Regions from separate parts of the Isoptericola sp. MSGPD8_1_ISO-PGPR-S23-394 genome, predicted to be linked through region 1. Evidence: riboswitches for the same ligand, from Rfam matches in the RefSeq annotation. Region 1 holds a riboswitch; each other region holds the start of a gene.
The links. A riboswitch is a leader RNA that binds a small molecule or an ion and turns the genes downstream of it on or off. The one in region 1 is predicted to bind cyclic di-AMP.
Positions count from the first base shown of each region.

Region 2: it holds a riboswitch for cyclic di-AMP, as region 1 does, so the genes downstream of both, AC3RJ8_RS17695 (M15 family metallopeptidase) here and AC3RJ8_RS15710 (C40 family peptidase) in region 1, are expected to answer to the same signal.
Region 3: it holds a riboswitch for cyclic di-AMP, as region 1 does, so the genes downstream of both, AC3RJ8_RS03340 (C40 family peptidase) here and AC3RJ8_RS15710 (C40 family peptidase) in region 1, are expected to answer to the same signal.

Region 1 is NZ_CM176517.1:3,413,572-3,417,939, forward strand. It holds gene AC3RJ8_RS15700 (exodeoxyribonuclease III) at 1-489, shown strand, start outside; gene AC3RJ8_RS15705 (septum formation family protein) at 500-1,234, shown strand; cyclic di-AMP (ydaO/yuaA leader) riboswitch at 1,549-1,698, shown strand; gene AC3RJ8_RS15710 (C40 family peptidase) at 1,700-2,560, shown strand; gene AC3RJ8_RS15715 (ABC transporter ATP-binding protein) at 2,745-3,458, shown strand; gene AC3RJ8_RS15720 (hypothetical protein) at 3,458-4,330, shown strand; gene AC3RJ8_RS15725 (sensor histidine kinase) at 4,368-4,368, shown strand, end outside.
Region 2 is NZ_CM176517.1:3,841,768-3,846,135, forward strand. It holds gene AC3RJ8_RS17680 (fucose isomerase) at 1-277, shown strand, start outside; gene AC3RJ8_RS17685 (hypothetical protein) at 363-524, shown strand; gene AC3RJ8_RS17690 (superoxide dismutase) at 714-1,334, opposite strand; cyclic di-AMP (ydaO/yuaA leader) riboswitch at 1,579-1,729, shown strand; gene AC3RJ8_RS17695 (M15 family metallopeptidase) at 1,741-2,670, shown strand; gene AC3RJ8_RS17700 (polysaccharide deacetylase family protein) at 2,717-4,129, shown strand; gene AC3RJ8_RS17705 (cation-transporting ATPase) at 4,140-4,368, opposite strand, start outside.
Region 3 is NZ_CM176517.1:726,081-730,448, forward strand. It holds gene serC (phosphoserine transaminase) at 1-951, opposite strand, end outside; gene AC3RJ8_RS03335 (iron-dependent transcriptional repressor DtxR) at 1,054-1,752, shown strand; cyclic di-AMP (ydaO/yuaA leader) riboswitch at 1,915-2,072, shown strand; gene AC3RJ8_RS03340 (C40 family peptidase) at 2,124-2,867, shown strand; cyclic di-AMP (ydaO/yuaA leader) riboswitch at 3,153-3,344, shown strand; gene AC3RJ8_RS03345 (C40 family peptidase) at 3,441-4,169, shown strand; gene AC3RJ8_RS03350 (universal stress protein) at 4,321-4,368, shown strand, end outside.

The DNA.
Region 1 (4,368 bases):
TCCCTCTACGTGCCGCACGGCCGGTCCTTGACCGACCCCCACTACGCGTACAAGCTCGCCTGGCTCGAGAGGTTGCGGACCGACGCCGCGAGCTGGCTCGCGGCGGACCGCTCGGCCCCCGTGGCACTCCTCGGCGACTGGAACGTCATCCCGCGCGACACCGACGTCTGGGACCCGGCCGCGTTCGACGGGCACACGCACGTCTCGCCCGCGGAGCGTGCTGCCTTCGCGGCCTTCGAGGACGTCGGGTACACCGAGGTGACCCGCGAGCACGTGCCCGCCGAGCACACGTACACCTACTGGGACTACCAGCAGCTCGCCTTCCCTCGGAACAAGGGGCTGCGGATCGACTTCGCCTACGCCTCGCCGGCCCTGCGCGAGCGGGTCCGCGCGGTGACGATCGACCGCGACGAGCGCAAGGGCAAGGGGGCGAGCGACCACGTCCCCGTGGTCCTCGACCTCGCGGACCCCTCGCCGTCGCGCCGATAGGTTGGTGCCCATGACCGACGTGCCCGACCGTCCCGAGGACCCGCAGTTCGTCTCCCCCGGTCCGGGGACGGGCCCCGCAGCGGAGGGCGCCCCGGGCGACGGCGGGACGCCGGGACTCGCCGGGCCGCCCGCACGCCCGGGGGTCGCGCCGGGGCACGTGCCCGGAGCGACCGCGGACGACCCGGACGCCTTCGGTGCCCGCTGGGGCGCCCCTGGTGGCCCGACCGCGGCGGAGCGCGCGGCGGCGCGCCGTCGGGCCCGGGCGTGGGTGGTCGCCGTGCTGGGCGTGATCGTCCTGGTGGTCGCCGCGGCCGCCGGTGGCGCGTGGGCGGTGAACCGGGCGCAGGAGCAGGCCTGGGAGCCCGTGGCGGCGGACCTCGACGAGCCGCGGCAGGTCAACGCCGTGCAGCTCGTCCTCGGGTCCTGCGTGGCCGAGCTGCCGGACGGGTCCGCCGTCGCGACCGTCGAGGTGGTGCCCTGCGCGGACGAGCACGTCGTGCAGGTCGTCGGCCGCCACGACTCGGCCGGGGACGAGGTCTGGCCGGGTTCCGAGACCCTGACCGCCCGCGCGTCCCGCGCGTGCGGCCCGGAGCTGCTGGGCCCGCGGGCCCAGGAGGCGGGCGCCGGGGACGACCTGAGGTGGGTCGTGTGGACACCGAGCGAGGAGTCCTGGGCCGAGGGCGACCGTGCCGGACTGTGCGTCGCCGTCGGGGACGCTCCGCGCACCGGCACCCTTCTGGAGTGACCGACGTCACGCGAGATGTGAAGGCCGCCCCTCGACCTGCGTGAACGCCGGTCATCGGCCTGCACGGCCCGCGTGACAAGCCGACGAACCGGGACAGATCGTCTGGTCGTCTTGACCGGTTTCGCCCCGGCAAGAGCCGATCGGGCCGAAGATTCCGGCATGCGCCGGCGGCCGAGATCCTTCACAGGTTCTCCGCGAAGCACCCCGAGAACGCGCCGTGACCTGATTGTGATCTGTTGCGAGCGCGGGCTAGCGTGCCCGGGTCGCCCCGTCTCCGGGGTGAACGGTCGGACCGCAAGCCCAGTGCTGCCGGTGGTCCGGCATCACCGAACCCACGGCAGCAGCGGGAGAACCACGTTCTTCGGCCGGACTCGTTCCGGCCTCGGGGTTAAGCCGTCTCACGACGGCGGGCCATCACTTCTCGGCCTCATCCGACAGCTCATCTCGCAGGCTGGAGAGGTACCCATGTCCATCACCCAGCACAGCCCTGCGCGCCCGCAGGACGCCGGCGCACCGCGCCTGCGACGCTCCGTCGTCGCGATCACGCTCTCCGCCGCGCTCGCGGGCGGGACCCTCGTCGCCGGGGCCACCACGGCCTCCGCCGCCCCGTCCACGACCACCTCGGCCACGACGACCACCCTGTCGGCCGTCGGGCAGAGCATCGTCGCCGCGAAGAAGTCCAAGTCTGCCGTCAAGGTCTCCGTGTCCCGCAAGGTCGCGAAGCAGGGCAAGGGTAAGACCCGCCCCCGCTTCACCGTCCACGCCACCAAGCACGGCGAGCCGGTCAAGGGTCGCGTCCGCCTCTTCGTCGACGGCAAGAAGGTCAACGTCAAGAAGCTCAACAAGAACGGCATCGTGCGCATGAAGCCGGTGCTGAAGCGCTACGACGTCGGCAAGAACCGGATCCGCCTGACCGTGGTCCCCGCCCGGTCCACGGGCCTGGTCAAGGCCAAGCGCTACCGCACCATCACGATGAAGGCGAAGCAGACCGGCGGCGCGAAGGTCGTCAAGGTGGCCAACCGCTACGTCGGCCACCGGTACACGTACGGCGGCACCAGCCCGTCGTCGGGCTTCGACTGCTCGGGCTTCACCTCGTACGTCTACCAGAAGGCCACCGGCAAGAAGCTGCCGCGCACGACGTCGGGGCAGCGCAACGCCGGCAAGAAGGTCTCGCGCAGCAACGCCCGACCGGGCGACATCGTCTACACGCCCGGCCACGTCTCGATCTACGCCGGCAACGGCAAGATCATCGAGTCCGCCCGGCCGGGTGTCGGGGTCGTGAAGCGCAGGATGTGGCAGGACAACCCGACGTTCGTCCGCATCTGATCGACCGCCGAACAGGAACCTGGGCCCGTATTCCTCCGTGAATACGGGCCCAGGTTCCTGTTCGGCATTCCACCAAAGGTCGTAGCCCAGGTTCCCCCTCCCGCCGGAAGCGACGACGACGTCGCTCCGGACAGGCTGGAGTCCTCGCGCCGCTCCCGGCGCGGACACCACGAGAGGGGACCACGTGCCCGCCATCCAGATCACGGGGCTGCGCAAGTCGTACGGCCCGTTCGACGCCGTCCACGACGTCGGCTTCACCGTCGAACCGGGACGCGTCGTCGGGCTGCTCGGCCCGAACGGCGCCGGCAAGACCACCACGCTGCACGTGCTGCTCGGTCTCGCCGCGCCGACCGCCGGCCAGGCGCTCGTCCACGGGCGCCGCTACGGCGACCTCGACGACCCCGCCCGCACGGTGGGTGCCCTGCTCGACGCCGGCGGCCTGCACCCGGGCCGCACCGGCCGCGACCACCTGCGCATCCTCGCGCTGGCCGGGGACCTGCCCGCGCGCCGGGTCGACGACGTCCTGGCGCTCGTCGGGATGACGCCGGCCGCCGACCGCCGCGTGCGGACCTACTCCCTCGGCATGCGCCAGCGGCTGGGCCTCGCCGCCGCCCTCCTCGGTGACCCGGCGACCCTCGTCCTGGACGAGCCCGCCAACGGGCTCGACCCGGCCGGCATGCGCTGGTTGCGCGAGCTCCTGCGCGGGTTCGCGGACGACGGCGGCGCGGTGCTGCTCGCCAGCCACGTCCTGTCCGAGGTGACGCAGGTCGCCGACGACGTCGTCGTGCTCGGCCAGGGCCGGGTCATCACCGCGGGCCCGCTCGACGAGCTGGCCCGGGACAACCCCCTCGAGTACGTCTACCTCGACCTCACCGCCGCGACCGAAGGAGTGCGTTGATGTTCCTCGCCGAGCTGCTCAAGCTGCGTTCCACCCGAGCCCCGTGGGTGGTCGGCATCGTCGCCCTCGCCGGCGCCGTGCTCGTCCAGTCCACGACCCTCCTCCTGCCTCGCCTGGCCGACCGGCTCGGTGGCCTCGGCGGCACCTCGTCCGAGATCGCCACCGACCTGGTGCCCGACCTCACCGCCCTGACCGACCTCGGCTCGGCCTCCGTCCAGCGCGGCATGCTCGACCTGCTCGGCAACGGGCCCTCGGGGGCGGGGTCGGTCGGGGTCGCGACGCTCTGCCTGCTCATCCTCGGCGTCCTCGCCGGCACCACGGACTTCCGCACCGGTGGGGTCGTCCCGACCGCGCTCGTCCAGCCCTCCCGCACCCGGGTGCTGCTCGGCAAGGCCGGTGCGACGGCGGTCGCCGCGCTGGTGATCGGTGTCGCCCTCGCGGTCGTCACCGCTCTGGGTCTCGCCGTGGCGATCGCGACGACGCCTGGGGCCGGGCTCGCGATCAGTGGCGCCGACGCCCTGGCCACCTGGGTGCGCGGGCTGTGCGTGCTCGTCGCGCTCGCGTGGCTCGGTCTCGGCGTCGGAGTGCTCGTCCGCGGTCAGGTGGCGGCGATCGTCGTCCTCGTGGGGGCGGCGTTCGTCGAGCCGCTCGTCCAGGCGACCGTGGCGCTGCTCTCCGGCGGGACGTCGTCGGCGATGTCGTGGCTGCCGCTGACGCTCGGCTCGCTCGCGTCCACGGGGCCGGGGGCGTCCGGCATCCTCGGCGGGAGCGCCGCGTTCGGGGCAGGAGCGGCCCTGGCCGGCCTCGCCGTCTGGGTCGTCGTCGTGCTCGGCGGCGGCGCGGTGATGTTCCGGCGCCGGGACCTGACGTAGCCTCGGCGCAGCGACCGACGGACGGGAGGCAGCACCGG
Region 2 (4,368 bases), 430 kb from region 1:
CCAGGTCGACCTCGGTCGCGCCTCCGTGGTCGAGCTGCCCGAGCATGAGACCCGGCGCCGCAAGGAGGCCACCAACCCTGAGTGGCCGATCATGCACGCCGTCCTGCACGGCGTCAGCCGCGACCAGTTCATGGCGCGGCACAAGGCCAACCACCTCAACGTCGCCTACGCCACCGACGCCGAGACCGCCGACCGTGCGCTGACTGCCAAGGCGGCGCTGTTCGCCGGTCTGGGCATGCCCGTGCACCTCTGCGGAGACACGTCGCTCACCGCGTGACGTCGCGCGCCTGGACGCCACGGCAGAGGACTCCCGTGCCGAGGCCGAGGAAGCGTACGCAGCAAGCTCCGAGACGCTCGCCGCCGTGATCGACGACGGCAGGCCCGCCCCGCGCGCCCGCAAGGGTCGGGTGGACGACCCGGCGGTCCGCCGCGACCTGCGCACGGCGCTGACCGACGCCGAGGTGCTGCGCGACATCGAGATCTCCGGCCCGGCCACCACCCGCACGGTCGAGGCGATGGCGTAGCCGCGCCCGAACCAGTTGGGTGCGGACACCGTGTCGTCGCGGGGCCGGGGGGCCTACCGGTGCATGCCTCCTGGTCGTTGGCAGGCACCGGTTCGCTGGGCCTCGGGAGGCGAAGACCGGTCGAGCGTCTCGATTCCTCCGAGATCAGCCGTAGGTCCGGGAGGAACAGAGACGCTCGACGGGTGGGCCTCAGGCGATGAAGCCTGCGGTCTGGGTGCGGGCGCGGTCGAGGCGGGCGGCGACGTCGCGCCAGTTGGCGATGTTCCAGAACGCCTTGACGTAGTCGGCCTTGACGTTGAGGTAGTCGAGGTAGAAGGCGTGCTCCCACATGTCGAGCATGAGCAGCGGGACGATGCCGACCGGGACGTTGGCCTGCTGGTCGAAGAGCTGGAAGATCAGCAGCTTCTGACCGAGGGAGTCCCAGCCGAGCACGGCCCATCCGGAGCCCTGGATGCCGGTCGCGGTGGCGGCGAAGTGGGCCTGGAAGGCGGCGAAGGAGCCGAACTGGTCCTTGATGGCCTCGGCCAGCTCGCCCTCGGGCTCGCCGCCGCCCTCGGGCGAGAGGTTGTGCCAGAAGATCGTGTGGTTGGTGTGCCCGCCGAGGTGGAACGCGAGGTTCTTCTCGTGGAGGTTCACCGTGGCGAGGTCGCCGGACTCGCGGGCCTCGGCCAGCTTCTCCAGCGCCGTGTTCGCCCCCGCGACGTAGGCGGCGTGGTGCTTGTCGTGGTGGAGCTCCATGATCTTGCCGCTGATGTGCGGCTCGAGCGCGCTGTAGTCGTAGGGCAGGTCAGGCAGCGTGTATCCGGTCATCGTGGATCCGTCCTTCCGTGGCGGGGTGGAACTGTTCGACCGTAGGACCTCGACCATCGTTGAGGTCAAGAGAGACCTCCGTCACACTGCCGGACCGGTCCCCGGCAGGGAGCGGACGGTCGCGGTTCGACGGCGGCTCGATGGTGCTGACCACCACCGTTACAGATTCGTGACAATCACGCACGCAGGGGATATGGTCTCCTCACCTCGCGCCCGCGAGGTGCACGGATGGGCCGCCGAGCCCTGTCACCATCCGCTGCTCCAGGACCAGACAGGGACGGGGGACCCACTTCACGGGCGTCACGAGCGCCCTCGGGGTGAAGCCGGCGCCGCCGGCCGGGTCAGTCTCCGACCCGAACCCGACAGCTAACCCCGCAGGCGTCAGGAGAGCACCGATGAACGACGCGTGCCCGCGCGCAGCCGCACCACCGGACCACCGCCGTCGGACCTCTGGACCGGCAGCATGAAGCACGCACAGCAGGGTCCCGCCCCGGCCGGAACCCGCCGGTCCCGGCGCGAACCCGTCCGCGGTCGCCACCTCGCCGAGAAGCCCCGGCGACGCTCCTCCGCGGCACCCCGGGCCACGCTGTCCCTCACCGCGGCCGCCGCCCTGGTGCTCGCCACCGGCGGCACCTACCTGGCCGAGGCCGGACCGGTCGTCCGCACCACGACCACCGACGACGCCGCCACGACCACGCGAGCACCGGCACCCGTCGCCCAGGCCGCCCCGACCGCGCCCGCCGCGCCGGCGGCTCCGGCAGCAGCGGCCGCTCCAGGGGCTGCCGCCGCGCCGGCAGCGCGGCAGGCGCCCGCGGTGACGGTGGACCGGGACCTGGCCGTGTCCCGCACGGACGAGCGCGTCCCCCGCAAGGACCGCACCATCCAGCCCGCCCCGGAGCCCACGCCCGAGAACCCGCCGGGGTGCGACACCCCCGTCCAGGACGGCTGGTCGAACGGGCGCCTGCCCAGCGACCAGCTCTGCGCGCCGTGGGACGGCGCCGTGCTCGTCCGCGCCGACGTCGCCCGCTCCCTGGCCGAGCTGAACGACCTCTACACCGCACGGTTCGGCGAGCCGATGTGCGTCACCGACGGCTACCGCTCCTACGACCAGCAGGTCGCCACGAAGGCCGCCAAGGGGTACCTGGCCGCCACGCCGGGGACCTCGAACCACGGCTGGGGCCTGGCCGTCGACCTCTGCCCCGAGACCTACGCCGGCGAGCGTGGTACATGGCTCCACGAGCACGCGCCCGCCCTCGGCTGGGTCAACCCGGACTGGGCGCAGCCCGGTGGGTCCAAGCCCGAGCCGTGGCACTGGGAGTCCACGCTCGTGCCGTGACAGGTCCGGGCTGGCCCGAACGGCTCGGACGCCAGAGAATCGCCCTGTGAGCACGTCGGGACCCGACCCTGAACAGCTGCCGGCCGCACGCCCGCCCGGCCGGGGTCGCCGCGCGGCGTGGTGGATCGCCGCGGCGGTCGTCCTCCTCCTCGCGGTGGGCGCCGTCGTCGTCGGCGTGCTGGAGCACCGGGCCTGGGTCGACGCCGCGGCGGAGCACGAGGCCGAGGTGGCCCGCGTCACCCAGGAGGCCGAGACGTCCCGCGCCCGCGCCGAGGCCGACTACACCGCGAGCCTCGATGCCCTCGACGACGCGATCGAGGCGGCCCGGCCGGTGCTCACGGACAGCGAGGGCCAGGTGGCCGACGACGCCGTCCGCGCACCGCTCGCCGACGCGCTCGACGAGGCCGGCAGGCTCCGCGACGCCGAGGTGACCTACCCCGTCACGACGCGCACCGTCGAGGAGGTCACCCGGCCGAACCCGTTCCGTCCGCAGACGTTGCCGCGGGTGCAGGTCGAGGTGGTCGAGAGCTCCGACCCGGCACCCTCCGACCTCGACGCCGCGGCGGACGACGTGGCCGAGGCGCGCGACGCCGTCGTCGAGGCCCGCCGGCAGTGGGCCCACGACGAGCTCCGGACCGCCACCACCGAGGCGGCAGATGCCGTGACCGACCTCGAGGGGACCGTCGGGGCAAGCACGCTCCGACCGCTCGAGGAGGCGGTGGCCGAGGCCGAGACGGTCCTCGACGCCGGGGTCGCGGCCGTCGACCCGGACGAGGCCGTCGCCCTGCGCGACACGCTGCTCGGCACCACGGAGTCGCTGTGGACGGACCGGCTGGACCAGATCGTCGACGAGAGCCGCGCGGACGCCCGGGACGACGGCGTCGACTGCCGGGTGGACCAGTGCGTCGCGCTGACCTTCGACGACGGCCCGGTGGCGGACACCCGACGGCTGCTGCGGATCCTCGAGCGCAAGGACGCCCCCGCCACCTTCTTCATGGTGGGCGACAACGTCGCCGCCCGGCCCGAGGTCGCGCAGGCCGTCGTCGACGGCGGGCACCTGGTGGCCAACCACACCTGGAACCACCCGCAGCTCACGACCCTCGACGACGCCGAGGTGCGCGACGAGCTGCGCCGCACCCAGGACGCCGTCACCGACGCCACCGGGTTCACCCCGTTCCTGCTGCGACCCCCGTACGGCGACGTCGACGGCCGTGTCCGATCGCTCGCGACGCGCACCGGACTCGACGTCGTCCTGTGGGGCCTCGACAGCCGGGACTGGGAGTCCCGTGACGCGCGGGACGTCCGCCGTCAGGTGGCGAACCAGGTGCAGGACGGCAGCAACGTGCTCCTGCACGACATCCACCCGACCACGGTGGACGCCGTGCCGAAGATCATCGACGACCTGCGCGACGAGGACTACGTGCTCGTCACCGTCGACCTGCTCGTCGACGGCTCGTGAGCCGCCCGCGTCAGAACAGGTCGCGCACGTCGAACCCGCCCGCGAGGTCGGACAGCGACTGACCGGCCTCCGAGACCTGGTCGCCGATCCCCGAGACCGCCTCCGTCCCGGCGTCGCCGACCTGGGAGGTGAGGCCCTCGACGTCGAGCGCACCGACGTCGAGCGCACCCAGGTCGATCCCCGAGGCGAGCGAGTCGAAGTCGACCCCCAGGTTCCCCGCCTCCGCCAGGAGCGGCCCG
Region 3 (4,368 bases), 1.3 Mb from region 1:
CTCGTCCAGGTCGATCGTCCCCACCACGGTGGACCGCTCCGCCGGGTCCGCGACGAACGGCGTCGCCCACTCACGGGCCTCCGCCCAGTCGTAGAGGATCCCGGCCGACGTCGCCGACCGCCCGCTCGACCACTCCAGACCGCCCTGCTCGAGGATCCACTCGATCTGCTCCACCAGCATCACCAGCGTCCCGACGGCCGGGGTGTTCAGGGTCTGGTCCTGGCGGGAGTTCGCCAACGCCGTCGTCAGGGACAGGAACTCGGGCACCCAGCGTCCGCCTCCGGACGCCTCCACGACGGCAGCGCGCTCGATCGCGGCCGGGCTGCACAGCGCGAGCCAGAGCCCGCCGTCGGCCCCAAAGACCTTCTGCGGGCCGAAGTAGTAGACGTCGGTCTCGCGCAGGTCCACCGGCAGGGCCCCCGCGCCCGACGTCGCGTCGGTCAGGACGAGCTGGTCGGAGCCGGCCGGGCGACGCACCGGGGCCATCGCGCCCGTCGAGGTCTCGTTGTGAGGTGTCGCGTACACGTCGACGGACGCCGACGGCGTGAGGTGCGCGACGCGGCCGGGTGCGGCCTCGACGACCTCCGGGTCCGCCAGGAAGGGGGCGCGGCGGGTGGCTGCGGCGAACTTCCCGCCGAACTCGCCGAACACGGCGTGCTGCGCCCGCTCCCGGACGAGGCTCGCCGTCGCGACCTCCCAGAACGCCGTCGACCCGCCGTTGCCGAGCACGACCTCGTACCCCGGGGGGAGGTCGAACAGCTCCGCGAGACCCGTGCGCACGCGGCGTACCAGGTCCTTGACGCCGGGCTGGCGGTGCGAGGTGCCCAGCAGCGGCCGCCGAGGGTCGCCCGCCGCCCGCAGGGCGTCGACCTGGGCGGGGCGGACCTTGGACGGTCCGGCACCGAACCTGCCGTCGGACGGCAGCAGCGACGAGGGGATCTGGAGGGGCATGGGGACTCCGTGGCTGGCGTGGTGGGGCGGCCGCCGGTGGCGGACGCCGGAACGGTGACGTGTGCGAATAGACTAGGCCCGGGCCTCAAGACGGGAGTGGACGTGACCGACCTGATCGACACCACCGAGATGTACCTGAAGACGATCTACGAGCTCGGCGAGGAGGGCATCACGCCGCTCCGCGCGCGGATCGCGGAACGCCTCGGGCACTCCGGTCCGACGGTCTCGCAGACGATCGCCCGGATGGAGCGGGACGGGCTCGTGGTCGTGACCGGCGACCGGCACCTCGAGCTCACCGACGACGGCCAGGCGAAGGCGACGCGCGTCATGCGCAAGCACCGGCTGGCCGAGCGGCTCCTGACCGACGTGATCAAGCTGGACTGGGAGCACGTCCACAACGAGGCGTGCCGCTGGGAGCACGTGATGAGCGACCTCGTCGAGCGCCGCCTCGTCACCCTCCTCGACCACCCGCACCACGACCCGTACGGGAACCCCATCCCGGGGCTGTCCGAGCTCGGCGAGCAGTACGAGGACGTGCCGTTCCTCGAGGGTGTGCAGTCGCTGCCCGCCTTCCTGCGCGGGCAGACAGAGAACGTCGAGATCGTCCTGCAGCGCATCGCCGAGCCCGTGCAGGTCGACGACGAGTTCCTCGCCCGGCTCGAGCGCGTCGGGCTGGTGCCGGGGGCTCGCATCGAGGCCCGCACGCTCGGCGACTACTACGCCGTCCAGGCCGACGGCGCGAGCGAGGGCCTCGAGCTACCCGACGACCTCGCCAAGCACCTGTTCGTGGCGGCCCGCTGACCGTTCCCGCGGGCCCGTCGCGACGCACGGGACACCGCGGCGGGCGGGCTGTGATCGGAACGTGACATCACCGGTGGGTTCGGGTACGGTCAGACACGCTCGCCGGAGTGCCCTCCGCCGAGTGCCGGGCCGGACCGCCAAGTCCTGCCGCCGTCCCGGCCCCACGGAAGACCGCCGGCAGGAGCGGGGGACCCATTTGTGGGCATCGGTGACGGTGTCCTTGGGGTGAAGCCGCACGGGACCTCTGGTTCTGTGGGGCCGGGTGATTTCTCCCACCCGAACCCGACAGCTGACCTCGTAGGCGACAGGAGAGGGAAGACGTGAACGCATCTACCAGGACGCGCGGCAAGCACCGCGCTGCGCGGCGTCCGATGTTGGCTGCGCCGTCCGCGGCGGCCGGTCGTCGGGCTGCTGTGGTGGCCACTGCTGGTGGTCTGCTGGTCTCGACGATCGGTGGGGCTTCTGCGGCGCACGCCGCTCCGGTCGACAGCGACGCGGCGAAGAAGCTGAGCACGGTCGATCTGGGTGCTCTGACGGATCAGGCGCGTTCGGCGCTGGAGGCGGCTCCGGTCGTGACCGTGGACTCCGAGGCGAAGGTCTCGGTGGAGAAGGTCACGCCGAAGATCGCTGCGCGTGCCGAGATCAAGGCGGCGCCGGAGCCCGAGCCGGAGCCGGTGCGTGAGGTCGCGCCGTCGCGTTCGGCCGAGCGGACCGCGGTGGAGTCCACCAGCGAGTCGAGCACCGAGTCGTCCAGCACCGAGTCCACGGCGGCACCCGCGTCGGCCAACGGCTCCATCATCTCGATCGCCTCGCGCTACGTGGGTGTGCCCTACGTCTCGGGCGGCACCTCGCCGTCCGGCTTCGACTGCTCGGGCTTCACCCAGTACGTCTTCGCGCAGGCGGGCATCTCGCTCCCGCGCGCCTCCTCGGCGCAGCGCTACGCCGGCACGGTCGTCTCCCGCGCGGACGCGCAGCCGGGCGACCTCATCTGGTCGCCGGGTCACATCGCCATCTACGCCGGCGGCAACACCCAGATCGACGCCCCGCGCCCGGGCAAGACGATCCAGTTCCGGAGCATCTGGCAGTCGAACCCCACGTTCATCCGCGTCGGCTGACCCCCCGGGTCGCCACGCCACCACGAGGCCCTGCCGCGCACCACGCGCGGCAGGGCCTCGTGCCGTCCCGGCCTCTGTGCGCCGCTGCGCCATGCCGGGGCGCTGGAGGCCTTGCTTCGGGTATCGCGACAGGGGGGCGGGCGGAGGATCTCCGGCGCTCAGCGGGCCCTCCAGCACCTCCAGGGGGCTGGTGACGGAGGCCATCCCTCGTCACCGTGACCTAAACGTGACATGGGCGCCGTGATCCGCTACGGTTTCCTCGTCCGGTGGAGCATTCTGCCGGATCCTGACCGGACGCCGAGTCCTGCCACCGGTCGGGGAACCAAGACCGCCGGCAGGAGCGGGGGACCCATTTGTGGGCATCGGTGACGGTGTCCTTGGGGTGAAGCCGCACGGGACCTCTGGTTCTGTGGGGCCGGGTGATTTCTCCCACCCGAACCCGACAGCTGACCTCGTAGGCGACAGGAGAGGGAAGACGTGAACGCATCTACCAGGACGCGCGGCAAGCACCGCGCTGCGCGGCGTCCGATGTTGGCTGCGCCGTCCGCGGCGGCCGGTCGTCGGGCTGCTGTGGTGGCCACTGCTGGTGGTCTGCTGGTCTCGACGATCGGTGGGGCTTCTGCGGCGCACGCCGCTCCGGTCGACAGCGACGCGGCGAAGAAGCTGAGCACGGTCGATCTGGGTGCTCTGACGGATCAGGCGCGTTCGGCGCTGGAGGCGGCTCCGGTCGTGACCGTGGACTCCGAGGCGAAGGTCTCGGTGGAGAAGGTCACGCCGAAGATCGCTGCGCGTGCCGAGATCAAGGCGGCGCCGGAGCCCGAGCCGGAGCCGGTGCGTGAGGTCGCGCCGTCGCGTTCGGCCGAGCGGACCGCGGTGGAGTCCACCAGCGAGTCGAGCACCGAGTCGAGCACCGAGTCGTCCAGCACCGAGTCCACGGCGGCACCCGCCGCGAGCGCGAGCGGCTCCTCGGCCGTCTCGATCGCCGCCCGCTACATCGGCGTCAAGTACGTCGTGGGTGGCGCGTCGCCGTCCGGCTTCGACTGCTCCGGGCTCGTGACCTACGTCTACAACCAGCTCGGCGTGTCGCTGCCGCACTCCTCCAGCGCGATCCGCAGCGCGTCGAACACCACCGTCATCTCCGCGTCGGAGGCTCGTGCCGGTGACCTCATCTGGTCGCCCGGACACATCTCGATCTACATCGGCAACGGCCAGCAGATCGAGGCGACGCGTCCCGGTGGCTGGGTCGTGCGACAGTCCGGCATCTGGCAGTCCAGCCCCACCTACCTGCGGGTGACCGGCTGACCTGACCGCCCCAGCATCCACGACGCCCCGACGTTCCCCGTGAAGGTCGGGGCGTCGTGCTGTCCTTTGCTACACCTTGCGGCCGTCTTTCGTTACGCTTGAACCACAGTTGTTCCGGACGTCGAGGTCCGGGCATGACGGGAGGCGCGACATGACACGTCCTGAGGTCGTCCTGGTGGGCGTCGACGGTTCCACCGCG